DNA from 2 places in the Sporosarcina sp. 179-K 3D1 HS genome. Region 1 is predicted to be linked to the other one. Evidence: a T-box and tRNA genes for the amino acid it is inferred to sense, from the RefSeq annotation. Region 1 holds a T-box; the other holds one or more tRNA genes.

Region 1 (17,912 bases):
CGGATTCCTGTTTATCATAGCATAGCCATGACGGTGGAGAAACATTTATCGAATGAAATAGCGATTAAATTTTGGCGAAAGCGTGTCAGTGGGTTGAAATATACAATCATTTCTTTTATGATTAATACTAGGTACTAATATTAGGTGATAAGAACGGGGGATAAAAAATGAACGCTGGTTTCATTGGAATCGGTAAATGTGTTCCGCCTCAAGTGGTGACGAATGCAGATTTGGAAAAGCGCATGGATACTACGGATGAATGGATCCGCACGCGGACGGGAATCGAACAACGGCATATTGCAGATGAGAATACTGATTCATCGGATTTGGCGTATCAAGCAGCGGTGAATGCTATTGAAGATGCGGGAATCCAACCGGAAGACATCGGGTTGATCTTGGTGGCGACCGTTACGCCGGATTTACCGTTTCCGTCAGTATCTGCTATGATCCAAGATCGGTTAGGCGCGAAACATGCAGCGGCTATGGATGTATCCGCGGCTTGCGCCGGCTTTATGTATGGTGTCGTGACTGCGAAACAGTTTGTCGAGTCGGGCGCTTATCGATACGTGCTCGTCGTTGGCGTCGAAAAATTATCTAAAATCATGGACTGGGAAGATCGTGGAACTGCGGTGCTCTTCGGAGACGGTGCCGGGGCGGCAGTCATCGGCAAAGTGAGTGAAGGGCGCGGAATCCTTTCATTTGAACTCGGAGCGGATGGCAGCGGCGGGAAGCATTTATTCCAAGATCGCTATATCCAAATGAATGGCCGGGAAGTGTTTAAATTTGCGGTGAGACAAATGGGTGAGTCGGCTGAAAGTGTTATTGAAAAAGCTGGATTGACGAAGGAAGATGTAGATTATTTGATTCCCCATCAAGCGAATATGCGCATCATGGAAGCGTCCCGGGAGCGGTTGGGCCTTCCGCCTGAAAAAATGTCGAAGACGATCCACAAATACGGCAATACTTCGGCGGCATCCATCCCGATTTCTCTTGTGGATGACGTGGCGGATGGAAAAGTGAAAGACGATGATGTCATTGTTCTCGTTGGTTTTGGCGGTGGTCTCACATGGGGCGGACTTTGCATTAAGTGGGGAAGATGATTCCTTCTTTTCATGATAGAATAAGTGCTAGGTGTCGCGGTATTACTTAATTAGGGAAGGGAAGTTTGAGAATATGGAAAAACGTCGTGTCGTGGTTACAGGAATTGGAGCAGTATCTCCCGTTGGAAATACGGCAGAAGATTCTTGGCGCTCGGTATTAGAAGGAAAATCGGGAATCGGTATGCTTACTCGGCTGGACCGTGAACAATTTCCGGTGAAAGTGGCGGCGGAAGTAAAAGATTTCGATATCGAAGAGTACATTCCACGCAAAGATGCGCGTAAGATGGACCGTTTCACGCATTTTGCGCTCGCTGCCTCTGTTATGGCCATGAAAGACGCCAATCTTGAACTAGATGAAGAGCTCGGACTGCGCACAGGGGTGTGGATCGGTTCGGGAATAGGCGGAATGGAAACACATGAGCAGCAATTTAAGACATTTTTAGAAAAAGGGTACCGTCGGGTCAGTCCGTTTTTTGTCCCGATGATGATTCCGGACATGGCGTCTGGCCAAGTATCCATCCATTTAGGTGCAAGAGGCATCAACTCATGTTCCGTGACAGCTTGTGCTTCTGGAACGAACTCGATTGGGGATGCGTTCGAAGTGATTCGTCGTGGCGACGCTGATGTCATGGTCACGGGTGGAACGGAAGCGCCAATTACGACGATGGCGGTTGCCGGTTTCTGCTCTAGTACCGCACTTTCATTGAATCCCGACCCGGCGACGGCTTCCCGTCCATTTGATGCGGAGCGTGACGGCTTCGTCATGGGGGAAGGGGCCGGTATCCTGATTCTCGAAGAATACGAGCATGCAAAAGCACGTGGAGCCAAAATGTATGCGGAAGTGATCGGCTATGGAGCGACGGGGGATGCTCACCATATTACAGCGCCCGCTCCAGAAGGGGAAGGCGGCGCACGAGCAATGCGCGAAGCGATTGCGAAAGGCGGCATCACTCCGGATCAAATCGATTATATTAACGCGCATGGCACGAGCACGCCATACAACGATTTGTATGAGACAATTGCAGCGAAATCAGTCTTTGGCGATCATGCCTATAAACTGGCAATGAGCTCGACCAAATCCATGACAGGTCACCTACTTGGTGCTGCCGGTGGACTCGAGGCAATCTTCACCGTCAAGGCGCTCCACGAAGGAATCCTGCCGCCAACGATGAATTATGCAAATCCGGATCCAGAATGTGATCTGGATTACGTAACAGAAGGTGCCCGCAAGGCTGACATCCAATACGCGATGAGCAACTCGCTCGGCTTCGGCGGTCATAATGCTTCGCTTGTGTTCAAGAAAATTGAAGATTGATTGTATAGGAACGCTCCACTGAGGTGGGGCGTTTTTTTATATCGAGGATAGCTCTGAGAGTATGCGGGATTGCCCCGACAGTTTTTTCGGGAGTCCTTACAGTTTCGGGAATTGTCCTGAGAGTTTGCCTGAGCCATGACAGTTTTCCGGCGCGCCCTTACAGTTCGAGGATTAGCCCTTACAGTTTGGCGAATAGCCATGACAGTTCCACCGGGCCCTGACAGTTCTGGGGATTGCCCTTACAGTTTGTTGAATTGCCATGACAGTTTCTCGCCGCGCCATGACAGTTCCGTGGATTGTCCTTACAGTTGCCCCATTTGCCATGACAGTTCCACCGGCCCCTGACAGTTTCCCGGTCAACTTACACCCCACAACAAACGCCCCTCTCGTCTAAACGAGGGGGGCGTTTACATATACTCGTAGAAAATCCAAAGGACGATGCCGGATGACACGACTATTTCTCTTTCTGATCAGCTACGGGCTCGTAGTGATCTCGTTGTCTCACATGATCTTCTACTTCAATTATCGCTCGCTCGGTTATGAATGGAACCAGATTTTTCGATACATTATCCGGACGGCCGATTTTTCCCTCTTTCTTATTGCGGCGGCTGTTCTCATCTTAACAATCACCGTTTCCGTCCGAGCCCCATCGCGGCCTCCATCTTCTGAAGAGTGGCCGAAGCGATAGCATTCGCTTTTTCCGCACCTTGGTCCAAAATTTCGTCCAAGATGGTAGAATCCAGCAACTCATAATACTTTTCCTGGATCGGCGCAAGGTGCTCGATCACTGCTTCCGCCACACCGGTTTTGAATGCTCCATAGCCTAACCCTTCATATTTGCCGACAAGGTCTTCGATCGCTACATCGCTTAATGCGGATTCAATGGTCAATAAATTCGACACACCCGGTTTTTCCGCTACATCGAATCGGACGACTCCTTCCGAATCGGTCACGGCACTTTTGATCTTCTTCTCGATTTCTTTTGCCGTGTCCAATAAATAAAGCGTCCCTCTTTTATTCGGGTCGGACTTGCTCATTTTTTTCAACGGATCCTGCAGGGATTTAATGCGGGCTCCGTTTTTCGGAATACGGACTTCAGGAATTGTCAGGACATCTCCGTAGCGTCTATTAAACCGTTCCGCCAAATCGCGGGTCAGTTCCAAATGTTGTTTTTGGTCATCCCCGACAGGGACGATATCTGTGTTATACAAGAGGATATCCGCCGCCATTAAAGGAGGATAGGTCAAAAGGGCTGCGGACACGCCTTCCTGTCCTTCTGATTTATCTTTGAACTGCGTCATGCGCTCCAATTCTCCTATATAGGAAACGCACTGCATGATCCATCCCGCTTGTGCATGAGCCGGAACTTCCGACTGAATAAATAAAACGGATTTCTCCGGATCGATTCCACTGGCAATATAGGTCGCCGCCAGGGAACGGATCGCCTTTTTCAAGTCATCCGGATCTTGTTGGACCGTGATGGCATGCTGGTCGACAATCGAAAAAATGCAGTCTGCCTCATGCTGGACTTCGACAAATTGCCGAAACGCCCCGATGTAATTCCCCAATGTGATAATACCTGTAGGCTGTACGCCTGAAAAAATGGTCGTCAATTCAATCTCCTCCTAATTAAAATCAAAAAAACACATCAATCATCCCCTTACTAGGGACGATTGATGTGTTCAACCGTGGTACCACCCGAATTGCCCGAAGGCCACTCCAATTCCGTAACGTGGAAAACGTGACGAGCTACTGGCCGTGGCGTTCACTTGTCAGGCTCAGGATCCCATTCACCCAGATCAGCTTGCCTGTTCCCACCAGCCACAGGCTCTCTGCAAAGCTTGATACTGAATTACTTTTTTCCTTCAAAGCCGTTCTTCATCATGTTTATCAAATTATAATACGGGGTAAGGAAGAATGCAAATAGTGCCCTTTAAACGTAATACAAGAGAAGACCGATGCCCATCACCACTAAAATCATTGCACCTCCGCCAACCAACGGAGTGACAGAACCGGTAAATAGCTGAGATGGTGCTCGCATCGATTCGACATCATCCAACCGGTGACTCGGCGTGAAGATCTTTCTGGAAGTGGTAATAAAAATATCAAAGAATCCTGACGAAAAAACGTAGGAAACAAGCCCGATAAACAACATGATTCCGCCGACAAAAAATGACATATTTACATAGGCGAGCAATGAGAAATCATTATTAGTAATAAACATAAGAATCAGTATAATTACTTGACCTAGGATAAAGTTCCTTAAGGCTTTTCTCATAACATCTCCTCCTTACCACCTCATTTTAACGCTTTAATGCAATGAAATCAAAATGTATTTCCTCTTCTTAAAATATATTAAAATTATTGCTTCTAAACATTGGTGTAATCAGTTTTTGAAGGATTTATTATTTCAAAAAAATAAAATGTGTTAGAAATCAGTCTATACAACTGTAAGAAAAATTGTATAATGGACTTGTACCTTTTTCGGAAAACAACAAAAAAAGAGGAGGTCATTTGTTTGAAGAGTCGTTTAGTGTGGCTACTAAGTCTATTGCTAATTGTAAGCGCATTCCTCGCTGCCTGTGGCGGTGCCAAGGACACGAAGGATGACACATCTGCACCGGCAGACAATGGACAGGATAATGAGGATGCGAAAACGGAAGAAACGGCACAGCCGGATGCTGAACAAGTATTGCACCTGATCGAAGTTGATGAAATCCCTTCAGTGGATCATTCCATTTCAGAAGATGCCGTCAGCTTCGTTGTATTGAACAACGTCATGGAAGGTTTGTACCGTCTGGACCAAGAGAGTATGCCGATTCCGGCAATGGCAGAAGGTGAACCTGAAATTAGTGATGATGGAAAAACGTATACATTTAAAATCCGTGACGCTGAATGGTCGAACGGAACGCCTGTCACTGCCCATGATTTCGTTTACTCCTGGCAGCGGGCGATCGATCCGGACACCGCTTCACCATACGGTCCGTATTTGATGGAAGGCATGGTGAAGAATGCGACTGAAATTGGTAAAGGGGAAGCCGAAATTACGGAGTTGGGAATTCGTGCTGAAGACGAAAAGACACTCGTTATTGAATTGGAAAATCCGATCCCTTATTTCCTATCTCTCATGGCGTTCCCGACTTTCTATCCGTTGAATGAAGAGTTCGTCAAAGAACAAGGAGATAAATATGCTTCCACTTCAGATGCCATGATTTATAACGGTCCGTTCAAATTGGCGGATTGGGATGGAACGGGCAACTGGAAATACGTGAAGAACGAAACGTATTGGGATAAAGACACTGTGAAACTGGAAGAGATCACAGTTGATGTAGTAAAAGAAACGGCTACGGCAGTCAAACTATATGAGCAAGGCCAGATCGACCGCGCTATTTTGTCTGCTGAATATGCCATGCAATATGCAGATGATCCAGAAGTGGTCAACGAGTTGGAAACAGCGCTATTCTATTTCAAGATGAACCAAGAGCGCAACGGAAAAGCAACACCGCTCGCTAATGAAAATATCCGTAAAGCGATTGCACGTGCTTTTAATAAAGATGAATTGGCGGAAGCTGTACTTGCAAACGGTTCCAGAGCGGCCAACTTCCTAGTACCTGCTGAATTCACATACGATGAAGATGGAAAAGACTTCCGGGAATATAGTGATGAATTTACGGTATACAATGTGGAAGAAGCTCAGGAGTATTGGAAAAAAGGCTTAGAAGAGCTGGGTACGGATAAAGTGACACTTGAAATACTGGGTGGCGATACGGAAAACGCGAAGAAACAACAAGAGTGGTTCAAGTCCGAATTGGAACGGAATCTTTCAGGTCTCACTATCAAATTGAAAGAAGTTCCATTTGCAGTACGTCTTGAGTTGGATAATTCCAGTGATTATGAAATCCAAAGCGCGGGCTGGGGAGCGGACTTCCAGGACCCGATTTCTTATTTGGAACTATTCACGACAGACAGTCCTCAAAACCTGATGGGCTATTCGAATCCAGAGTTCGACAAATTGATTGAGTCGACAAAAATTGAGCTTGCGGATGACCCGGTTGCACGGTACGAAGCATTCGCGGAAGCGGAAAAAATTCTTCTTGAAGACGATGCCGCGATTGCCCCGACGTATCAACGCGGACGGATGGCTCTCATGAAACCATACGTCAAAGGGCTTGCTACACACCCATTCGGTGGGGACTACTCCTTCAAATGGATGTATATCGCAGGGAAAGAATAATTAACATCGCAGTTAAAATCTCATAAAAAGAGAGTATATGGTAGTTATAGACCATGTACTCTCTTTTTCACTAAGAGAGCGTATTTTAAATTTTCCTAACTGTTTGATTGGTCTATTTATAAATTATACATACAGGGGGTGCAAAGATGGCGAAATATATTGCGAAACGTGTCGTGTATATGTTCCTTTCTCTCTTCTTGATTGCGACTTTCACTTTCATATTAATGAAAATGCTGCCCGGTTCCCCATTAGCTTCCGCTGAAAAACTATCAGCCGAACAAAGGGCAGTCGTCTATGAAAAATATGGATTGAATGATCCGTTGCCCGTGCAATATGTCAGGTATATGGGGAATTTGGCAAAAGGGGATTTTGGGGTTTCATTCCAATATAAAAATGCCGATGTTATGGCATTGATTATTAAGAAGTTGAAGTATTCCATGATACTTGGTTCGCAAGCGCTTATTTTCGGTACATTGGTCGGAATTATCCTCGGGATGATTGCGGCTTTGAAACAAAATACGATATGGGATTACGGAAGTACGGTGATAGCGATTCTAGGAGTATCCATTCCGTCTTTCGTTTTCGCCGCCTTATTGCAATATGCGTTTGCCGTTCATTGGCAATGGTTTGATGTCGGTCTTTGGAAAGGGTGGAAATCGAGTGTGCTGCCATCTCTTGCGCTGGCGATGACACCGATTGCGATGGCGGCCCGATTCATCCGAACGGAAATGATTGAAGTGTTGAGTTCGGACTATATCTTGTTGGCGAAAGCAAAAGGGGCGAGTTGGTATGAAATCGCATTCAAGCATGCGTTCCGCAATGCACTCATCCCACTCATCACCGTGCTAGGCCCAGTGGCCGCCAGCTTATTGACAGGTTCTCTCGTCGTAGAACAGATTTTCGCCATTCCGGGAATCGGGGAGCAATTCGTCAAATCGATCAGTTCGAATGATTATGCTGTCATTATGGGGACGACACTTTTCTTCTCGGTGTTCCTGATAGTTATCATCCTGATCGTGGATATTTTGTATGGAATTATTGATCCGCGTATCCGGTTGTCGGGAGGTGCTAAGTAATGACGCATCATATGGAAGGCTTGCCGAAAGATGCATTTGAACAAGTTGTGGTGGATAGCGCACAAGCAGAGAAAATTTCCAAGCCGAGTCTCAGTTTTTGGCAAGACGCCTGGTTGCGGATCCGCAAAAACAAAGCTGCTATTGTTAGCGCGTTTGTTTTGTTATTCCTCATCATCATGGCGTTTGCCGGGCCTTATATGGTGGAGCATGACCCTGAAAATGTACGGGTCACCCATGCCAACCTGCCTCCGAAGATTCCAGGTCTGGAGGATCTCGGTATCTTTAATGGTGAAGGAAAGCTCGGTTCTAAAACTGTTAATTTATATGAAGTAAAAAAAGTCGAGGAGTATTACTGGTTCGGAACGGACAGCTTGGGCCGTGATCTGTTCAGTCGATTATGGAAAGGGACGCAAATCTCACTATATATCGCTTTTGTTGCGGCAGTGATTGATATGTTGATCGGTGTCATCTATGGCGGCATTTCCGGTTATTATGGAGGCCGTGTCGATGATATCATGCAGCGGATTGTAGAAATATTGATTGGGATCCCGACTCTCGTTATTGTCATTTTAATGATTATGGTCATGGAGCCCGGAATTTGGTCGATCATCATTGCGATTTCCATAACCGGATGGATTGGCATGTCAAGGATTGTCCGTGGGCAAGTGTTGAAATTTAAGAACCAGGAATTTGTCTTAGCGGCAAAAACGCTAGGTGCTAGTGATGGACGGATCATCAAGAGGCATTTATTGCCAAATATCATGGCGATTGTCGTCATCAATATGATGTTCACCATTCCGACGGCGATTTTCTTCGAAGCATTCCTAAGCTTCATCGGACTTGGACTTCAGGCACCGAAAGCATCCCTTGGCACATTGATCAATGATGGATATAGATTTTTGGAATACCAGCCGCATATGCTGTTCTTTCCGGCTATTGTGCTAAGTGTCCTCATGATCGCCTTCAACTTGATCGGAGACGGATTGCGGGATGCACTTGATCCGAAAATGAAAGACTAAGGGGGAAAGCGAAATGGAGAAAATAGTAGAGGTGCGGAACTTGGAGCTTTCCTTCCATACATTTGCGGGTGAAGTGAAAGCGATCCGGGGTGTCGATTTCGAAGTGTTCAAAGGAGAGACGCTTGCCATCGTGGGAGAATCCGGTTCGGGTAAATCCGTGACGAGCAAAGCGATCATGCGGCTTCTGCCGAATTCCAGTACAGAGTATAAAAATGGAGAGATCCTATTCGGTGGAAGGGACTTGCTGTCTATTTCCGAGAAGGAGATGCAGAAAGTGCGCGGGAAGGATATCTCGATGATCTTTCAGGACCCGATGACCTCGCTCAATCCGACGATGACCATTGGCAAGCAAATTATGGAGCCCTTATTGAAGCACCAAAAGCTTAGCAAAAAAGAAGCTTGGCAAAAGTCGATTGAATTGCTTGGACTTGTCGGTATGCCTCAACCGGAGATGAGGATGAAGCAATACCCTCACCAATTTTCTGGTGGGCAGCGCCAACGGATTGTTATTGCGGTTGCGCTGGCTTGCAATCCGAAACTCCTCATTGCGGATGAACCGACAACTGCGTTGGACGTCACCATTCAAGCGCAAATTTTAGAACTCATGAAAAAGTTACAGAAACAGATTGAGACAGCGATCATTTTCATCACACATGACCTTGGGGTGGTCGCCAATGTGGCGGACCGCGTCGCTGTTATGTATGGAGGGCAGATTGTGGAAGTCGGAACGGTCGATGAAATTTTCTATAATCCGCAACATCCGTACACATGGGGCTTGCTCAGTTCGATGCCGTCCTTGGATACGGACGAGGAACAATTATATGCCATCCCCGGCTCGCCTCCGGATTTATTGGACCCGCCAAGGGGGGATGCCTTTGCCCTTCGAAGCGAGTATGCGTTGAAAATCGATCTGGAGAAGAGGCCGCCGCTCTTTAAAGTGAGTGACACCCATTATGCTGCCACTTGGCTGCTTCATCCCGATGCGCCACCTGTAGAACCTCCAGCTCCCATTGTGGAACGGATGAAAGTATTTCCGGGCAGTCGATATTATGAAGGGAAAGCAGGAGGTGCAAGATGATGACCGAAAAATTACTGGAAATCAAGCATTTAAAACAGTACTTTAATGAAGGCAAAAAAAATGAAGTGCGTGCAGTGGATGATATTTCCTTTGATATTTATCGGGGAGAGACACTCGGCTTAGTGGGTGAATCGGGTTGTGGAAAATCAACGACTGGCCGTACCATCATCCGCCTGTACGAAGCGACTGGAGGGGAAGTCATCTATGATGGCGTAAATGTCCATGCCAAAAAGTCGAAAAAGGAATTGAAAACTTTCAACCGGAAAATGCAGATGATTTTCCAAGACCCGTACGCTTCACTGAATCCGAGAATGAAAGTGCTTGATATCATCGCGGAAGGACTGGATATCCACGGCTTGGCCAAAAGTTCAAAAGAACGGACGCAGCGGGTGTATGAACTGTTAGAAACGGTAGGCTTGAATCGGGAGCATGCCAATCGGTATCCGCATGAATTTTCCGGAGGGCAGCGCCAACGTCTTGGAATAGCACGCGCGCTTGCGGTGGAACCGGAATTCATCATCGCGGACGAACCAATATCTGCACTCGATGTGTCCATCCAGGCTCAAGTCGTGAATTTATTGAAGGAACTGCAAGAGAAGAACGGGTTAACCTATCTGTTCATCGCCCATGATCTGTCGATGGTGAAATATATTTCAGATCGGATCGGGGTCATGTATTTCGGAAAATTGGTCGAGTTGGGACCAGCCGACGATATCTATACATCGCCAAAGCACCCGTATACCCAATCGTTGCTCTCTGCGATTCCCTTGCCGGATCCGGAGTATGAGCGGACGCGGGTAAGGAAAACATATGACCCTTCCGTCCATCAGTACAAGGAGGGGGAGGAGGTGACCATGCGGGAAGTGGCACCAGGCCATTACGTCCTCTGTTCGGAACGGGAGTACCGGGAATTAGTAGCTAAACAATAATGTAGGAGGATCGGGTTCTCAAAGGTGAAACCGATCTTTCTGTATTTTTCATACAATTCTGGTACGATGGCAAAAAGGGAGTGTGTATGCATGAAAAGATGGGTGTGGATACTAGGAGTATGCCTAGTGATAGCTATGGGGAATGCAATTTCTACTGCCGCGGAGGAAGATGGAAGTTTCCGAGAGTTTGCGGAACGTACATATGGATTTACAACAATCGATGAAGCTGTGATTGCTTCCTCGGAACTGTTCCGGTTTCAGTCAGGTCTGACATTCGACTATCCCGATGCAGTCCGCGGTGTTTATGTGACCGGTCATTCTGCGGGCGGAGAGCGGTTTGACCAGTTGGTGAATTTGATTGACAAAACCGATTTAAATTCAATGGTCATCGACATCAAAGATGATCATGGATATATCACCTATATACCGGGGCAAGATTCCGAACTGGCCGCTTTGGATATCGGGCAACCGTATATAAAAGATCCTCATTCTCTATTGAAAACATTGGAAGGGAAGAAGATTTACCCGATTGCCCGGGTCGTTGTTTTCAAAGATAGCGTTCTTGCCCAGAAGCGTCCCGAACTTTCATTTACAGATGGAGGGGAAGTCTGGAAGAATGGAAGGGGCGAGTCCTTTGTGAATCCGTATCTGAAAGAAGTATGGGATCATAATGTCGCCATTGCGAAAGAGGCGGCCGAGATGGGATTCCAGGAAATCCAATTCGATTACGTGCGTTTCCCGGAAGGATTTGAGAAACGGCATGAAACGCTGAAATACGAAATGGGCGAATACACAGAATCCGAATTGGATCCGGTGCAGCGTCGGGTGGAAGCTGTGACCGATTTTGTTGCTTATGCGAGAGAACAGTTGCAACCCTATGACGTCGACGTTTCTGTCGATATTTTCGGCTATGCGGCCACGTTGCCCGAAGCACCGGGAATCGGACAGAACTTTTCCAAGATATCCGAAAATGTCGATGTCATTTCATCAATGATTTATCCAAGTCACTGGACTTCTTACTTCGGTATTTCAAAACCGGATTTGGAGCCTTATCGGCTTGTGGCCGAATATGCCAAAGTGGAGAACCAAGTGCTATCGAAACTGGAGGCTCCCCCAATATCCCGTCCATGGCTTCAAGATTTTACGGCATCCTGGCTAGGGTCGGGCAATTATAAACGATACGGGAAAGCGGAAGTCGAAGCGCAGATCAAAGCGTTGAAAGAAAATGGCATCGATGAGTTCCTTCTATGGAACGCAGGCAATCGTTATACGGAAGGTGTCAATTATACTCCATAATGAATAGTAGAAAAGGCAAGGGGCTGTCTAGGATAGGCAGTCCTTTTCGCATGAGACCGCTGCGCTCATAACTTCCCACTGGCGTTTATAAAACTGGATTGGTGCTTATATTTTAGGAGAACCGCGCATAAGTCTAGGTTGGCGCTTATATTTCCCGACAATCGCTTATAGCGGCAAAGAACCGCTCATATCCTAAAACAACCGCCCATAACTGAAGCGCACCTCCGCACCATAAAAAGGGGCTTTCCAGCTAAAAGGACAGCTCCTTTTTGTATGAAAAATAAGGTGTTGTCCTTTTATCATCTATTTGTTCGGAACTCCGCACAATTTTCACAGTTTGAATATAAAATAACAAAGGTGGGTATACTATGTCGGATAACGATTATTGACATTTTCGTTGACATTTCCAATGAAACCTTTTTGCCTCTCCATACGTACTATATAGTAGCAAAGGATAATATTTCTTTTTTCATTAATATAAATCTAATTGAGAAAGCAAAATATTTGACAAGAGGATGTTTAAAAAAATATCTTATCGGGTATAACAGATAAGAGCCTCTGAATTAGAACGAAGAATTACGTAGAAAGTCATTACTGTTGCGGAATTGTGAAGATACCTCTAATTTTTTCAGGAAAAGTGTATTCATTGGTGTCAATAACGTGTATAATAGGTGTAGAACTATTCTTTTTACAATCATTCTAATTTAAACATCAATTTAAATATCTAATAAGCCGACTGAAAGGAAGTGTCAATGTATGATGGTTACATTATTCACATCGCCAAGCTGTACGTCATGCAGAAAAGCAAAAGCATGGTTAGAGGAACATGAAATTCCATATACAGAGCGCAATATATTTTCAGAGCCATTAAATATCGACGAAATAAAAGAGATCCTTCGAATGACGGAAGACGGAACAGACGAAATCATTTCAACTCGCTCGAAAATCTTCCAAAAGTTGAACATCGACGTAGAGAGCCTTCCACTCCAACGGTTGTATGAACTGATCCAAGAACATCCAGGGCTTCTCAGAAGACCAATCATTCTAGATGAAAAGAGATTGCAGGTAGGGTACAATGAAGATGAAATCCGTCGATTCCTACCGAGAAAAGTGAGGGCCTATCAGCTGCAAGAAGCACGGCGCATGGTCAATTAACTAAACATACTATCCAAAAAGCTGATGGGAATGACATTGAAAAATGCCGTATGCCTATCAGCATTTTCGATTTTCCTTGCTTTCCCGGCGGATGTTATCTACAATGCTAGTATTATCAAAATTATAATGTTCTTGCCGTGACGGAATCCTTTCATATTGTGACGGACGTTCATATACTAGTACTAAGCATTGCAGGTGCTCTACACATTATAGAGGGACTAGTTCGGACTGGTTCCGGAGGAAGGGAGAGAAAAGGGATGGAAATAGAACGCATCAATGAAAATACTGTCAAGTTTTTCCTATCATATATCGACATTGAAGAGCGCGGGTTCACCCGTGAAGAAGTATGGTATAACCGTGATAAAAGCGAGGAATTATTTTGGGAAATGATGGACGAAATCAACGATGAAGGCGACTTTGAAATCGAAGGGCCTTTATGGATCCAAGTCCACGCCATGAGCGGCGGCATCGAAGTGACCGTGACTCGGGCCCAAATGCCTGCGGATGGGCAACAATTGGAATCCCCATTTGATATGGATGACCCTCGTAAGATGTTTCAATCCGATGGTGAAGTGTTTGATGAAATAACGGACCTGGAGAATGAGGAAGAGGAAAACGGATTTGATTGGATAGATAATATGTTTGTCTTTAATGAATTCGAAGAGTTGATTCAACTTGCTAGCCGCATGTCAGGGTATGAGAAGGCCAGAACTGCGTTATATTCGTTTGAAGATAAATATTACTTGTATCTAACCTACGACCCAGATGCCATTCAAGACTTTCGAAAGACAGATTTATTAAGCGTCATCTCCGAGTTCGGTCATATATCGAACGTCACCATCCATCGACTCCAAGAATACGGCACTCCCATTATTGAATCTGATGTTTTTCAAACGATTGAGAAATATTTTTCATAATGTATCAATTACGCCTCGGCGTAATTGCGTCCAGATTTTGAATCGAGCTTGCTCGATTGACTCCTTTCAAAATCTGTGACATCTGCCGGAGGCTTTATCTTTATTCAGCGGGCATTTGAACACCCGCTGAATAGGGAATTAAACCACATTAATCCCATTACCCTAAGAGTTTGGGATTTGCTGAATAAAGATAAAACAGCTGCTGCGAAGTGGCTGTTTTTTATTTTTGCAGTTGCATATATGACTGAAAATTTGTAAAATGAAAAGAAAGGAGTGTTGCCTATTTTGACTGCCCTTGACCAGAATGGTAATTTGGTTGTTCTTTTGCCTTCGATGGAGAAGGATATGTTACGAAAGTCTAGAACGACTAGTCTATTTTATTGTCCCCAGTGTGAAAATCCCGTTCAACTAAAAGTGGGAGATATCGTCATTCCCCATTTTGCCCATCTACATGACACATCCTGTTCCAATGCTTTTTCGGAAGGAGAGTCCTTTGAGCATTTACTCGGAAAGCAACACCTGTTCACTTTCTTGCAAAAACACGCGGAACGGGTTGAACTGGAACCGTTTGTCGAACGGATTTCCCAGCGGCCTGATCTGCTTGTTACCCTTGATTCTAAGCAAATTGCGATTGAATTCCAATGCAGTCCCATTTCTGCCCTCCGGATGAATGATAGGACAGCTGGTTATCAACGAGCTGGCATAGCCCCGTTTTGGCTACTGCACACACCGGACAAGTCTAGACAGCAGCCACAAGGAATCGGCATCTTTCAATTTTCCCGATTTCAGGAACAATTCTTCACCTCCCATCCCCCTGAAGGATCTATGTTAATCACCTACCATCCTCAATCAGATTGTTTCCATTATTTCAGTAGTCTTCTCCATATTGCCGGAAGACGATATATCGGCAACCACCGAAAGTTGCCTAGTTGCCGACAAAGCGTTCCGCTTGCACGTCCTAAGGTGCCAACCGAAGAAGAAATACAGTACTATTACGTGTTATATCAGACGGCCCGCTCTACCTTTTTGAAAACAAGTATATGGAGAAATCGGAAAGGGCTAAGAGATCCCTTTTTGCGAAAATGCTATGAAATGCGAATCATTCCTTCCGAATTGCCGACATGGATCGGAGTCCCTACCCGTAATTCGGAAGCTTTTCGTGAGCATGATTGCGAATGGCAAGCCGCTTTCATTTATTTTGCACGTAAGAGAGAGTTGCAGATTGACCAGTTGTCCAAATCTCATATAAAAAAGTTTCTCAATCGATATGACGGAAATCGAGAGAATTTGGAGAAAGCTTGTCTCGCCTATCGAGATTTTTTAATCAAATCACATGTCGATATTCGAAAGAATCGGGACAACCTCCTCGAAAGCTGTCTAATCAAGGTTTTAGCAGGAAGATTCCTTGCAATACCAAGCGAATATTGAGAAAATGAAGTCTACTCTTTGCTTGGAATGGAGGACTATTAATGGGTAGTGAATCAAAAAATAAAGTGTTGACACGGGAGGAAATCAAGACGGAAGAAACATGGCGCCTCGAGGATATTTTTGAAACGGATGAGGCTTGGGAAAAGGAATATAAGGTGATTGAAGAATTTGCAAAGAAGGCGGACTCCTATAAAGGAACGCTCCGTAACGGAGCAGACGCCCTTTATGATGCCTTGACATACCGCGATAAGTTATCTGAGAAGCTTCGTAGGCTTTACACATATGCTCATTTAAAAGCAGATCAAGATACGACGAACAGCTTTTATCAAGCGATGGACAGCCGGGCCAAAACATTATATGTCAAAGTATCCACAGCACTCTCCTTTTTCTTGCCGGAACTTCTTGCGATTGATGAAGAAGAGTTGAATCGATTGGTGGAATCCCATAAAGGCCTTCAATTGTATAAACAAGAATTCAGAGAAGTCAACACACAGCGGCCGCATGTCTTGCCAGCAGAGCAGGAAGCACTTCTCGCCCAATTGGCTGAAGTGACTGGTAATCCATCTGAAACTTTCAATATGTTGAACAACGCCGATCTGACGTTTCCGCTGGTAAAAGACGAGTCCGGTGAAAAAGTAGAGCTCTCTCATGGGCGCTATATCCGATTTTTGGAAAGTGATGACCGGAGCGTCAGAGAAGAAGCGTTCAAAGCAATGTTTTCGAAGTATGGAGAATTTCAAAATACATTTGCTTCAACATTATCTGGAAATATTAAAAACCACAACGTCAATGCGCAAATCCGGAACTATGGATCCGCCCGTGAAGCGGCAATGTCGAATAATCATATTCCCGAAACGGTATATGAAAACTTAGTTTCAACCATCAATAAAAATGTCCACCTGCTACAGCGTTATGTAGCACTTCGTAAAAAAGTGTATGGCCTCGACGAACTCCATATGTGGGATCTATATGCACCTCTCATTAAAGAAGCTAACACGAAAATCAGCTACTCGGAAGCAGAAGAGACGATGTTGAAAAGCTTCCAGCCGCTTGGTGATGATTATGTATCGATTGTCAAAGAAGGATTGGAAAACCGGTGGGTCGATGTCCGGGAGAATAAAGGGAAGCGATCGGGTGCCTATTCCTCGGGCTCATTTGGCACAAATCCTTATATCCTGATGAATTGGCAAGATAATATCAACAACTTGTTCACATTGGCCCATGAATTCGGGCATAGCGTCCACAGCTATTATTCACGAAAATACCAGCCATTCATTTATAGCGGCTATTCAATCTTCGTTGCAGAAGTGGCTTCTACGGTGAATGAGGCAATCTTGAATGACTATTTGCTAAAGACGACGGAAGATGAACAGAAACGGATCTACTTGCTGAATTACTGGCTCGATGGGTTCCGGGGCACCGTGTTCCGCCAGACGATGTTTGCCGAGTTCGAGCATTTGATCCACCAATTGGACCAGCAAGGCGTCGCGTTGACAGCCGAAAAACTAACGGAAGAGTACTACGCGTTAAACAAAAAATACTTTGGAGAAGATCTTGTCATCGATGAAGAGATCGGTTTGGAATGGGCGCGGATCCCTCACTTCTATTATAATTACTACGTTTATCAATATGCGACAGGCTATAGCGCAGCAGTTGCTCTGAGCCATCAGATTCTGACAGAAGGGGAGCCCGCAGTCGAGCGGTATATCAACAATTTCCTGAAAGCCGGATCCTCGGATTATCCGATTGAAGTCTTGAAAAAGGCCGGCGTCGACATGACGAGCGCCGCTCCAATCGAAGAAGCATGCCGGGTCTTTGAAGAAAAGTTAAACGAGTTGGAAGCCCTGTTGCTGAAATGAAATCGAGCAATCCCTTTATCCTTTGACTGGATAGAGGGATTTACTTGTGAATAGAATGTGAACGGAAATCGCTCATCAAATGTGACGATTTTGTGAACTTCATTGTGAAATGTTGTCGTTACTATTATTTTATGATAAATTAAAGACGTGAAATAAATCACAATCCCAAACATACACCCCTTTTGTTTGAACGTGAACATTTCTCCCATTCCCTTTGTAAAAGAGCATCCACTTCCCCCCAGGAGTGGATGCTCTTTTCGTTTGTCTGGGATAGGGCCGTGCTCCGATGGGGAACTGGGGCATTTCCTGTCACGGGCAAACTGTCATGGCGATTCGGAGGCAATTCGAGGAACTGTCATGGCACAGCCGGGAACTCTAATGGCCTAGCGGAACTGTCATGGCAAATGGGGCAACTGTAAGGGCAATCCATGGAACTGTCATGGCGCGGCTAGAAACTGTCATGCCCCGGGCAAACTCTCATGGCAATTCGGGTAACTGTAAGGGCA
Region 2 (12,449 bases), on a different contig from region 1:
AACGTGGCATACTTTTTCGAGGCTTTATCATCCGGTAAATAGTTTGGATTCACCCGCATGAGCGTGAAATCGTTCATCAATTGGAACGTCAGGACAGGGTCGTATATCTTATGGCGGGAGACCGCATCCACATATTCGCGTGGCGACATCTCAGCAGCATATTTGTGGTAGTTCGGTATCCGGCCGCCGATAATGATAGATTTGAGATTCAGCTGACGCGCGAGTTCTTTCCTCGCCTCGTACAACCGTTGACCCACTTTCATCCGACGGTAGGCTGGGTGGACCATCACTTCGATGCCATACAGATTGTAGCCGTCCGGATTATGGTTTGTAATGTATCCCTCGTCCGTCACATCATCCCACGTATGACGGTCGTCATACTCGTCGAAGTTGATGATCAAACTGGAGCAGGAACCGATGATTTCCCCGTCGAGTTCCGCGACGAACTGCCCTTCCGGAAACATCGCCAAATGGCTCTTCAAATGACCCTCTTCCCACGGGTCCATCCCTGGGAAGCATTCTTCCTGCATCGCCAATATCTTTTCAATATCATCCGCTTCCATTTGGCGGATGACCATGCTGACTTCAAATGATGATAAATCGAATTCCTCACTCATCTGGATCACCTCTTTTATCTGTTCTCATTTCATTATATAGTACAGGACGGGCGGTTAATAATATTTTACTTGTCTCCATGCACGACATATAATTTAAATGTAATCTTAGAATTGGAGTGGAACCTATGCAGAAACGGCTGGAAAATGGCCTGATATTAATTTGTATAACCGCCTTGACGGCAACCCTCGGCTCATTATACTTCTCTGAAGTTCGTGGGTATGAACCTTGTGAACTATGCTGGTATCAACGGATTCTCATGTATCCGATCGTTTTGATCGCCGGCATCGCGCTCTATCAGAAAAATGCGCGGATTGCGTTGACTACCGCCGTCTTTGCATTGGTTGGCGGAAGTATTTCTTTGTATCACTACGGTATCCAGAAATTGACCTTCTTGCGGGATAGCGCCCCGACATGTGGGAATGTACCGTGTACTGGTCAATATATTAACTACTTCGGCTTTATTACCATCCCATTCCTGGCACTGATCGCATTTCTCATTATTTTAATTACCAGCCTTTTCCTCTTGAAATGGCAGAAGGAGTCCAAGTGAAGTGAAAAAATTACTATTGATTGGTGGCGTCGTCATTGCCATCTTTATACTCATCGTTGTTCTTTCAAACAAGTCGAACGAAGTGAAGTTGAAAGACAATCCATATGGCACGGATCAGTTGGATAAATCGACGATCGCCTTGATTGGCAATGAGAATTACAAAAATATCATCATGCCGGAAGATCTTTTTGAAAAAGTGGATTCCGGTGAACCCGTGACTGCCTATTTCTTTAGCCCGGAATGCCAATACTGCATGGAAATGACACCGAGAATGATGCCGATCGCGGATGAGATGGATGTACATGTCTATCAATACAATATGCTGGAGTTTTATGACGCTGCCAAAGAAAGATATGGCATCGAAAGCTGGCCGACACTCGTCCATTTCCGTGACGGGAAAGAGGTCGGCCGGATGAGCGGTGCACAACCCGATGAGAACATCCGAATGTTCTTCAACGAATTTGAAGGTAAATAAGGAGTTAATGGAGTGTCCATTTTTCATTACACAACGAAAGAAAATGATATGACGGTGGAGCAATTATTGCGGGAACGCTGGCAGGCCGGGAAAAAGACGGTACATGAGTTGCGGATGGAAAAAGGCGTGAAGGATGTCGAGGGGGAGCCGCTTGATTGGCGCTCCCCTCTGCCGACCGGAACCCGGCTGACGTTCGAGTTTCCCCATGCGCCGTCCACATATGAGTCAGACCATGCGGACCATTTGGACGTCATCTATGAAGATGAACACATCCTCGCTGCCGTAAAGCCCGCAGGCATCGCAACCCACCCGGCAACGCCCGGGGAGAAGGGCACTTTCATGAATCAAGTGATCGCTTATGTTCGTGAGCAAGGAGGCGATTACGCAGAGCATGTTCATCGGCTCGACAAAGGGACGTCTGGGCTCATTCTCGTTGCCAAGCATCCGATCGCCAAGGCGCTGTTTGATCGCTTGCTGGAGCAAGGCCAGATCACACGTATGTATGTAGCAGAGGTAGATGGTGAGATGAGAAGGCCGAGAGGATCCATCCATTACCCGATCGGACGGGATCGCCATCATCCATCGAAGCGCCGGGTGTCCCCGTCCGGCCAATCCGCCACGACCCATTTCCGTGTCATTCGGCGCACCGCCGATTCCACTTTCGTCGAAGCGGAACTGGAAACGGGAAGAACCCATCAAATCCGTGTCCATCTGTCCCATATCGGGCATCCGGTCAAAGGGGACACATTGTATGACGGTAGTGAAACGCCGGATGGGAATTATCGACTCACGGCAACGAAGCTATCTTTTGTCCATCCTTTTACCGGCGAATTAACGACGGTGGAGTTGGACTGAATATGAGTAGTTGTGAACACAACAGAAAAAGCATGGGCCCCAATTGATGGGAGCCCATGCTTTTTCGTTAAGTATTCAACGTTTCAATTGGCGGATGCCGCTTTCCAAACGCTCATCCACTTCTTTTGCGTCCTCAATATGCTGCATGATCAATTCATGCGCCTGTGCAAATAATTCATTGGCTCCCAGGAGTTCCTGTTTCACTTTTTCGGAGAGCTGTTTTTGGTCTTCGATCATTTCCTGAATGGAGCCGATATCCCCTTGACTTTCTTCAATCGTGCTGAGGATTGTCTCAATTTTGGAGGCTGTTGCCAAACTGACGGCGACTCCTTTTTCCACAAGTTCTGCACTTTTCCGGGTAGCCTCCAAAGCTTGTTCAATTTCGTTGCGCAAGGATGTTGTCAATGTTTGGATGTTGGCAGTACTATCGGATGTGCTTTCCGCAAGTTTCCTCACTTCTTGGGCGACGACCGCAAACCCTTTTCCATATTCCCCTGCCCGGGCTGCTTCGATGGATGCGTTCAAGGCCAACAGGTTGGTCTGGGCCGCAATGTCTTCAATCACTCCGACAATTGATTGGATTTCAACTGAGCGCTCGCTAAGATTTTCCATATTCGTCTCGGATGCTTGTATCTGATTCCCCAATTCTTTGATCACATCTGCTGTCGCATGGACTTCTTTCGTCCCTTCCGTAGCTTCGGCAACCATTACATAGGATTTCTCCTTGAGGGAATTTCCACGGTCGTTCAACTCTAGCGATTTTTCAGATGATTGTTCACTTAATTCTCCAACATTCGTAAATTTCTTCTCTATTTGCCCCACTGCCTGTTCTAAAATGTTGTGCTGGGCATTCACTTTCTCATGTTGGTCGACTGCAGCAGCCAATTCATTCTTAATTTCAGTCAGACGTCCTAGATCTTCTGCTTCTCTCTCGGAATAAGCCATCTTAAGTTGCTCAAGTTCTTGCTTTAAACTTTCGTCTTGGCCGACATTCTTTCTGCTTCTAAACAATTCCCATTCCCCCTGTTGGCTTTTTTTCATCATACCACAATTTATACTCCTTATGAAAAATAACCCAATTCGAAAGTCTTATATATTTTTACTATAAAATTATATGAAAGTAATGATTGCATTTCTCATTAAAAACGAATATTATTTAAAATGTGTTCAATAAAGTTCGTGTTTAAGGAGGATACCCTTTTGTTTCATTTAAATAAAGCCGGTACGAATGCCAAAACAGAGATTCTGGCGGGAATGACGACTTTTTTAACGATGGTGTATATCGTCATTGTCAACCCGATCATTTTGGCGGATGCCGGAGTGCCTTTCGATCAAGTTTTTCTGGCTACCATCATTGCCACTGTCATCGGGACATTATGGATGGCCTTATTCGCCAATTATCCGATCGCCATTGCACCTGGTATGGGATTGAACGCATATTTTACATCAGTTGTCATTGCATCGGATGGCCAACTTGATTACTTGACTGCTTTTTCCGCTGTATTTATAGCGGGTTTGTTATTCATTATCCTATCCATGACTCCGTTCCGTGAGAAGCTGATTGAATCCATACCGGAAAATTTGAAGCATGGCATCACTGCAGGAATCGGGTTATTCATCGCATTCTTAGGACTGCGATTGTCCGGACTTGTCGCTCCGCATGAGGCCACTTTGGTGAGGCTCGGTGACTTGACATCGCCTCCCGTGTTACTGACACTTTTCGGATTGCTCGTCACCATCATTCTCATGACGTTGAACGTCTACGGATCCATTTTCATCGGGATGATCGCTACCGGCATCGTGGCTTTTGCTACGAAACAACTCCATTTCGAGGGCGCGCCTTGGAAGCTCCCTCACTTGCCTGAAGGCCTCTTGGTCTGGAATCCGGTCCAAGCGGCCGGGGATGTCGTTTCGCACGGACTGTACGGTGTCGTATTCGCTTTTTTGATTGTTACCTTATTTGATACGACGGGTACGATGATCGGCGTTGCCAAACAAGCCGGGCTCATGAAAGGGAAATCGCTCCCACGGGCACGCCATGCGCTATTGGCCGATTCCGTTGCCGCTACTGTCGGTTCCATGTTTGGAACAAGTCCGACGTCCGCTTATATAGAGTCTTCTTCCGGCGTCGCTGTCGGAGGGCGTACGGGGCTTACAACGCTAACCGTAGCAGTTCTCTTTATCGGAGCAGCCTTTTTCAGCCCGGTCGTCTCGGCGCTCTCCGGCGTTTCAGCCATCACGGCGCCGGCACTCATTATCGTCGGAAGTTTGATGATCGGGGCAGTGAAGCAAATCGATTGGGATTCATTCGATGAAGCGTTTCCGGCATTTCTTGTCATTTTAACCATGCCGTTGACGTCCAGCATCGCGACAGGGATCGCCCTTGGCTTCATCACTTATCCTTTACTGAAGGTGGTTAAAGGTAGGGGCAAGCAAGTTCCGCTCCTACTGTATATTTTCGCTGTCCTGTTCACCTATCAATTGCTCTTTTTGCCACATTGAAAAACTGCCCTTCCGCTTTCTATTGCGGAAGGGCAGTTTTAATATTCCTATCAAATACGATTACGGGTTGACATGATAGCGGAAACGAATAAAGCCCCTGCTGTGATCAAATGCAAAAACCAGCCAATCACCGGGATGACGCTAGCGACACTGGTGAATAATCCTAAAATCGAAGCAGCTTTCCCCTGTCCCTCACGAATGGACAGCAACAGTGTAATCGCATGCAGAATAAACATGATAAACAAAGCATTATAGCCTGTCCCGATAACAATCGCGCCTCCGATAATTGGGATGGCCAAGAATGCCTCCGCAATACCTGTAATCCATTTCAAGCCAGTTGAATAGTTCATATGCAGTCCCTCCACAATCAATTGCATTATCTTTTCTACGCATCAAAACGTCAAAAGTTTCATATCTTCCCCTCTTTGTCACAAATTTATCGCCCCGCTATACCAATTCCATATAATTTGGGGTATAATACTTACAGAACAATTGACTTAACGGGAGGCACACACAATGACACTTATTCTAATCATAGCCGTTTGCTTCTCATTCCTGTCAGCTATTTTCACTGGCGGGTATGAAGACAAGCCGGGCAAAGTTAAAAAATAATGATTGCAGAAAACGGGACGAGCCATTAGGCTGTCCCGTTTTTTTATGTCAATTCCGGAAAACCTCGCTGCCGTAACGCCTCGTAAATCAGAATGGAAGCTGTGTTTGATAAATTCAACGAGCGGATATTCCCATTCATCGGAATTCGCAAACATTGCTCCGGGCGGCTCTCGATGATCTCATCGGGGAGTCCGGTCGTCTCCTTTCCGAAAACGAAGAAAATGTCCTTGGATTCATCCGAAAAATTGAAAGAGCTATAAGGTTCCATTCCAAACTTCGTAATGAAGTAAAACTCGGCATCCGGGAAAGATGCAAATAATTCATCAATCCCATCATGATAGGTGATATCGACAAATTCCCAATAATCAAGCCCCGCCCGTTTCAGCATTTTGTCGTCTGTCGAAAAGCCGAGCGGTTTGATCAAATGGAGTTTCGCCCCCGTTCCCGCGCAAGTACGGGCAATGTTCCCTGTATTAGCCGGAATCAGTGGTTCAAATAATGCAACATGGATAGTCATCTCTACACTTCCTCTAAGGTCTCAATGGCTGCCTCCAATTCCTTTCGGACAGACTCATCTTCTTCTGTTTGTAATGCTTTTTCTATTGCGCCATAGCCCATCGCCGAACCGATTTCTCCGAGCGCCCATGCGGCTGTTCCTCGGATGACAGGGCGCGGATCCTCTAGTAAGATGCCGATCAAATCCGGTACAGCCGCTTCTTCTTTAAAGTGCGCCAAAGCGATGATAGCATTCCGCTGAATCGGGTTTTTCCCGCGCCATGAGCCGGAGACATGGCCGAAGCGCTCCTTGAATTCCCGGTTCGATAGTTTCAGCAACGGTTGCAGCAATGGCTTTGCCAGTTCCGGATCGGGTTGAAAAGCTGGTTGATGCAGGTTGTATTTCCGTTTATTCTTCGGGCAGACAGTTTGGCATGTATCACATCCGTACAAACGGTTGCCGATTTCTCGCCGGAATTCCTCGGGAATCGGTGTTTTCGTTTGCGTCAAAAATGCGATACAGCGTTGCGCATTCAATTGGCCCCCTTGTATTAAGGCTCCTGTAGGGCAGGCATCCAGGCAAAGGGTGCAGTCGCCGCACTCCTCTTCCATCGGCGTGTCAGGCTCAAATGGGATGTTCGTAATCATTTCTCCTAGATACACATAGGAACCGAATTCCGGCGTAATAATGGAGCAATTTTTCCCGGACCAGCCGATACCCGCGCGTTCTGCCACCGCCCGATCGACGAGTTCGCCCGTATCGACCATGGAACGCAACTGGGCTGCAGGCACATATTCCTTTATAAATTGCTCCAAAAGCTGAAGTTTCTCCCGGAGTACTGTATGGTAATCCATCCCCCAAGACGCACGGCAAAAGAGCCCCCGTCGCTCCCCTTTTTTCCCTCTCGGTGAATCCTGCATTTTGGAAGGATACGCGATGGCAATGGATATGATGCTCTCCGCCTCATCTAGGAGCAACGCCGGTTCCGTCCGCTTGTCCAAGTCTTTTTCCTCGAATCCCGACTGATAGCCTAATTCCTGTTGCCGTTTCAACCGGTTTTTTAATTCCCGGAACGGGGCTGCGGTCGTAAAACCGATTTTGTCAATGCCGATGGAAGCCGCGTAAGTCCGGATTGCTTGTTGCAGTTGAACAGCGTTCACCCTAAATCGCCTCCTTTATGCTAAGATTATTGGTAAACTAGGTAAAGGGTGATGTCATTGATAATTAAATTGGATCAAAAATTACTGACCGACATGCCCGATTTGAAATTGGGCATTAATTATTATACCAAAATTACGGTGGCAGAATCGCCTCAAATGCTAAAAGGTAGATTACAACTTTTTCAAGAGCAGCTTTTCTTTGAATTAGAGGACAAAGCGTTTTCCGAGTATTCGGGAATCCAAGAGTGGCGCAACGTCTGGAAAACCTTCGGGGCGGATCCGAACCGGTATCGTCCCTCTGTCGAAGCACTGATGCGGCGGATCAAGAAACAGAATTATATCCAGCCGTTCCACAGCGCAGTCGATTTGAATAACTTCTTCTCCCTGCAATATGAAATTCCGGTAGGCATCTACGACTTTGATAAGACAGTCGGAAATATCCATGCCACGGTTGGAGCGGAAGATGAGGGTTATGAAGGGTTGAATGGCCGCTTCAACTCCTTATCCGGGATTGTATTGCTGAAAGATGATTATAGTCCGTTCGGAAGCCCGTTTGTCGATTCAATCCGGACATCCGTGACCCAAGAAACAACCGCTGCCCTTCAAGTGTTCTTCATTCGTCCTTCAATGGATGCAGAAGAGGCACTTGAACTGACCACCTCCTGCGCTAATATGTTCACCAGCATCAGCGGTGGTGACTCCCAGTCGTATGTTATACATTCCGACGCTCCATCCGTTACAATTGACAAATGAAGGTGTATAGGGGGAAATCCAGTGAGTAAAATTACTTTGGCAGAAGCCGTCAAATTAAAGAGCATAATAAAAAAGAAGATTCATGAGTTGGAAGCGGAAATGAGGCGCGTTGCTTTCACAACGGTGGAGAAAGGGAAGACACCTGAAACAGGGCCACGTACCTTGCCAGTTGTAGAAGCGGAGCTGGAAAAAGTGCGTACCGATAGCCGAGTGCTCGATCGCCTCATGTACCGTGCCAATATCGACCATACAATTGAATTCGATGGCCAACAGCTTGCGATTGTCGAGGCGATCGAACTGGCAACCCAACTTCGAGCAAAAGCCAACTTTTATAAGGAACTGGCTTCTTCCGAAAAGGAAGCAATCCAGTTCGGCTATGGTGAAAACACGACCTTCTATCGTGTCGCTCTGTTCGACCCGGAAGCATATCGTCTGAAAGCATTGCAAGCGGAAAAAGATGCCCATCAAGTATCGAACCGCATAAATGCGAAAAACTACGCGATTGAACTGGAATTTGACAACACCGACTATTTTTGAGCCTTGAAAAGGTGAGAGTCCTTTTCAAGGCATAGGGTACGGGATCTATAGTCCAATTTAATGGAGACCAACCAATCATCTGTTACCCTTTACATTGTGACCACTTCCCGATAACCGACTACAGGCAACGCAACCGTTTCCTGCCACTTAACTTCGTATCGGTCCCACCCTATGGAGGACGCCCCTACCCATCGCGGAAGGGGCGTCTTCAATTTTTAAACGGTTTCGTTTTCTCTCCGTCAATCACGAGAATCCACTTCCCCTTTTTTGGAAAGTTCATGACTCCTTGATAGATAAGCAATTTCTTCGAAGTCGGGGCATGGAGTGCGTCTGCATCCCGCTGAAACGTTTGAGTGGAAACTAATTTACCCGAGGATGTCCTCAACTCAACCGTGATTTCTCGTTTCCCATTGCCATATTTTTCGATATACAATTCTGTTTCTTCCCCTGGATTTATTTCTTTGGGAGAATTCAGTAATGTATACGATTCCGTTTTAGGAAAGGGCGGCAGTACTTCGATTGTAAACTCTTCAAATACCTTCTCGCCAATATAGAAAGACAATTGCCATTCTCCTTCAATGGGAAATGGAGTGAACTTCGTTAACACATGAGCATCTTCTTCGTATAACGGACTGCTGAGGACCCCCTCGGATAAAGTGATCTCTTCTCCATTGGCATGGATCGCTTCCACCTTATATGGTTGAGAGACCATTTCCTGAGGCGTGCCCCAGAAAAATAACATCAACTTAGCGACTCTCCTCGGATCCTCGGCTACAAAATGGCGCGGACCTAATATTCCAATTTTCCCTTCCACGCCGATCAACTCCTGATAAGGCGAGGCTGAAAATAACTCTCCTCGGTCTGCCATTTGGTTCTGCCCTACATTCCAGTGAGTCCGACTTTCATTCAGAAACAAGAAAAGGACGAATAGGACCACCATAAGCGTAATGGACGGGAAAAGACGAGTTACTCGCATGTTTTGTTGTTGTTTCTTTTGCGGTTCGGCTAAATTCTGCAAAATGGCTTCCTTTTTTTTATCCGGCAGCGAATAAGTGGGAAGGCTGTTTAGTTGCTCATGTAATTCGTTCGTTTTTTCCATGGGCCGACTCCTCCTCTTCCAGTAATTGTCTTAATTTCTTCAACGCACGATGAAACATGACATTTACTGCATTTTCCGTAAGATTCACGATGGCAGACACCTCTTTGGAGGACATTTCTAAAATTCCCCGGAGAATGACCACTTCCCGATTCTTTCGAGAAAGCTGCCGGATAGCCTGATACAGTGCATCCGCTTCTTGATTGCGGACCAGCCAAGCCGCCACTTCATCCGAGGGCTCCTCTTTCAAATGAAGCAAATGGGTCAGGCGCGACCAAAGCTTTCGTCTACGATACGTATCAAGTACCTGATTGCGCGCAATGGTAATTAACCATGTCTTCGGATGGGACTCTCCTTTAAAGGCAGATATGCTCTTCAAGGCAATCAGAAAGGTGTCTTGGACAAGATCCTCCACATCCAGCGTCCCAGTATAGTAAATCAAAAAACTGGTTACATCTTTTTCATATTTATAAAACCAGTCCTCAATCGAATGTGGTATCACATTTTCTCCCCTCCCTTTATATAGTAGACGTTTCAGGTAACCAAATCTTACAAGATTTTAATCTTTTTATGAAGAGAGGATAAGTGGATGGAATTAAACACTGTTTATGGCCATGTAACATGGCTGTAAGGGGAAAGGGGGTTAAGAGCAGATGAAGGAAGTTTCCGAAGTTATGAGCGCCCACGGGAAGTTATAAGCGCCTGTGCGAAGTTATGAGCGCTCACGCAAAGTTATGGGCGCTTGCAGGGATTGACGAGCTTTCGAGCTGCCAGTTGAACCAATAAAAAAAGATACAACCGAAGTTGTACCTTTTTTCGTGGATACCCGAGGCCGGACTTGAACCGGCACGCCTCGCGGCATCGCATTTTGAGTGCGACGTGTCTGCCATTCCACCACTCGGGCATAATATTAAGTTACGAAGCAAAACTGGAGGCGGCAACCGGAATCGAACCGGTGGTAAGGGTGTTGCAGACCCGTGCCTTACCGCTTGGCTATGCCGCCGTAGAAAAAGTGGAGCGGAAGACGGGATTCGAACCCGCGACCCCGACCTTGGCAAGGTCGTATTCTACCACTGAACTACTTCCGCAACTACTGGGGTAGCTGGATTCGAACCAACGAATGACGGAGTCAAAGTCCGTTGCCTTACCGCTTGGCTATACCCCAAAAAATAATGGGGCGACTGAAGGGAATCGAACCCTCGAATGTCGGAACCACAATCCGATGCGTTAACCACTTCGCCACAATCGCCACTATAGTATAATTATCTCGCAACATGAATGGGGCGGCTGAAGGGAATCGAACCCTCGAATGTCGGAACCACAATCCGATGCGTTAACCACTTCGCCACAACCGCCATCAAGTAGGCTAGAAATAGCTAGAATATTGGCAGGGGCAGTAGGAATCGAACCCACACCAAAGGTTTTGGAGACCTCTATTCTACCGTTAAACTATGCCCCTGTATAATGGTGGTGGGGGACGGATTCGAACCGCCGAACCCGGAGGGAGCGGATTTACAGTCCGCCGCGTTTAGCCACTTCGCTACCCCACCAGAAAGATGGTGCCGGCGAAAGGACTTGAACCCTCAACCTACTGATTACAAGTCAGTTGCTCTACCAATTGAGCTACACCGGCACGGTGAAAATATATGGTGGCTCAGGACGGAATCGAACCGCCGACACAAGGATTTTCAGTCCTTTGCTCTACCGACTGAGCTACTGAGCCACATTGTAATTATTGGATTTGAATCGGTGTTATCTTTCCTTTTCAAATCTATGTAATGAAAATAAATGGCGGTCCCGACCGGGATCGAACCGGCGATCTCCTGCGTGACAGGCAGGCATGTTAACCGCTACACCACGGGACCGTTTGGTTGCGGGGGCAGGATTTGAACCTGCGACCTTCGGGTTATGAGCCCGACGAGCTACCACTGCTCCACCCCGCGATAATATTATTCATAAGACAAAAGTACTTCTACGCATTCGGCATACTGGACGCCTTACGCTTCGCTGTCGGCGTTAATCGCATTCGTTGTTATGCGATTTGCTCCACCCCGCGACAATACTATTAAAGAAATGGTGGAGGATGACGGGCTCGAACCGCCGACCCCCTGCTTGTAAGGCAGGTGCTCTCCCAGCTGAGCTAATCCTCCGGGTTAAAATTGCGATAAGCTTCGCATTACTGCTAGTTTAAATAAATGGTGACCCCTACGGGATTCGAACCCGTGTTACCGCCGTGAAAGGGCGGTGTCTTAACCGCTTGACCAAGGGGCCATATTCAATAAGTAAAATAACTGGCGGAGAGCAAGGGATTTGAACCCTTGATACGCGGTTAGCGTATACACGATTTCCAATCGTGCTCCTTCGGCCACTCGGACAGCTCTCCAATTGGCTCCGCAGGTAGGATTCGAACCTACGACCGATCGGTTAACAGCCGATTGCTCTACCACTGAGCTACTGCGGAATAATAACATTACTAATACTCAGTAGTCATTTGGAAATGACAGCCCAGCGACGTCCTACTCTCACAGGGGGAATCCCCCGACTACCATCGGCGCTGAAGAGCTTAACTTCCGTGTTCGGTATGGGAACGGGTGTGACCTCTTCGCCATCGACACTGGACTATTTTCCACAAGACAAGACTTATTATACCATAGTCTAATGAGTATTTCAAGCGTTTTTCAAAATTAATTCATTTTGTTCGCTCAAAACCGGATAAAACCAACATTGTCTGCTTACCACAAGCCATGCAACCTTTTTGTTTGAGGTTAAGTCCTCGATCGATTAGTATCCGTCAG

The links. A T-box is a leader RNA that pairs with one kind of tRNA and senses whether it is charged. The one in region 1 lies ahead of trpS (tryptophan--tRNA ligase), so its partner is inferred to be a tRNA-Trp.
Region 2: it has a tRNA-Trp gene. The T-box ahead of trpS (tryptophan--tRNA ligase) is inferred to sense a tRNA for this amino acid. The anticodon was not compared.

What each region holds. Positions count from the first base shown of each region.
Region 1 is NZ_JBFEGI010000001.1:502,106-520,017, reverse strand. Features, by position in the region: gene AB1K83_RS02580 (beta-ketoacyl-ACP synthase III) at 168-1,100, shown strand; gene fabF (beta-ketoacyl-ACP synthase II) at 1,174-2,415, shown strand; gene trpS (tryptophan--tRNA ligase) at 3,042-4,028, opposite strand; T-box leader at 4,078-4,293, opposite strand; gene AB1K83_RS02565 (DUF3899 domain-containing protein) at 4,349-4,693, opposite strand; gene AB1K83_RS02560 (peptide ABC transporter substrate-binding protein) at 4,934-6,649, shown strand; gene opp3b (oligopeptide ABC transporter permease) at 6,796-7,725, shown strand; gene opp3C (oligopeptide ABC transporter permease) at 7,725-8,744, shown strand; gene AB1K83_RS02545 (ABC transporter ATP-binding protein) at 8,758-9,822, shown strand; gene AB1K83_RS02540 (ABC transporter ATP-binding protein) at 9,822-10,751, shown strand; gene AB1K83_RS02535 (putative glycoside hydrolase) at 10,887-12,047, shown strand; gene spxA (transcriptional regulator SpxA) at 12,807-13,202, shown strand; gene mecA (adaptor protein MecA) at 13,460-14,119, shown strand; gene AB1K83_RS02520 (competence protein CoiA) at 14,405-15,547, shown strand; gene pepF (oligoendopeptidase F) at 15,589-17,406, shown strand.
Region 2 is NZ_JBFEGI010000016.1:50,308-62,756, forward strand. Features, by position in the region: gene AB1K83_RS16575 (GNAT family N-acetyltransferase) at 1-617, opposite strand, end outside; gene AB1K83_RS16580 (disulfide oxidoreductase) at 743-1,168, shown strand; gene AB1K83_RS16585 (thioredoxin family protein) at 1,170-1,643, shown strand; gene AB1K83_RS16590 (RluA family pseudouridine synthase) at 1,662-2,498, shown strand; gene AB1K83_RS16595 (methyl-accepting chemotaxis protein) at 2,574-3,509, opposite strand; gene AB1K83_RS16600 (NCS2 family permease) at 3,699-5,000, shown strand; gene AB1K83_RS16605 (hypothetical protein) at 5,051-5,350, opposite strand; gene trmL (tRNA (uridine(34)/cytosine(34)/5-carboxymethylaminomethyluridine(34)-2'-O)-methyltransferase TrmL) at 5,656-6,129, opposite strand; gene queG (tRNA epoxyqueuosine(34) reductase QueG) at 6,132-7,268, opposite strand; gene AB1K83_RS16620 (B3/4 domain-containing protein) at 7,326-8,021, shown strand; gene AB1K83_RS16625 (hypothetical protein) at 8,043-8,558, shown strand; gene AB1K83_RS16630 (hypothetical protein) at 8,767-9,657, opposite strand; gene AB1K83_RS16635 (RNA polymerase sigma factor) at 9,632-10,156, opposite strand; tRNA gene AB1K83_RS16640 (tRNA-Leu) at 10,478-10,558, opposite strand; tRNA gene AB1K83_RS16645 (tRNA-Cys) at 10,584-10,657, opposite strand; tRNA gene AB1K83_RS16650 (tRNA-Gly) at 10,668-10,742, opposite strand; tRNA gene AB1K83_RS16655 (tRNA-Gln) at 10,748-10,819, opposite strand; tRNA gene AB1K83_RS16660 (tRNA-His) at 10,828-10,903, opposite strand; tRNA gene AB1K83_RS16665 (tRNA-His) at 10,934-11,009, opposite strand; tRNA gene AB1K83_RS16670 (tRNA-Trp) at 11,040-11,113, opposite strand; tRNA gene AB1K83_RS16675 (tRNA-Tyr) at 11,120-11,204, opposite strand; tRNA gene AB1K83_RS16680 (tRNA-Thr) at 11,212-11,287, opposite strand; tRNA gene AB1K83_RS16685 (tRNA-Phe) at 11,302-11,377, opposite strand; tRNA gene AB1K83_RS16690 (tRNA-Asp) at 11,444-11,519, opposite strand; tRNA gene AB1K83_RS16695 (tRNA-Met) at 11,523-11,597, opposite strand; tRNA gene AB1K83_RS16700 (tRNA-Val) at 11,729-11,804, opposite strand; tRNA gene AB1K83_RS16705 (tRNA-Glu) at 11,851-11,925, opposite strand; tRNA gene AB1K83_RS16710 (tRNA-Ser) at 11,947-12,037, opposite strand; tRNA gene AB1K83_RS16715 (tRNA-Asn) at 12,041-12,115, opposite strand; rRNA gene rrf (5S ribosomal RNA) at 12,158-12,273, opposite strand; partial or broken rRNA gene AB1K83_RS16725 (23S ribosomal RNA) at 12,416-12,449, opposite strand, start outside.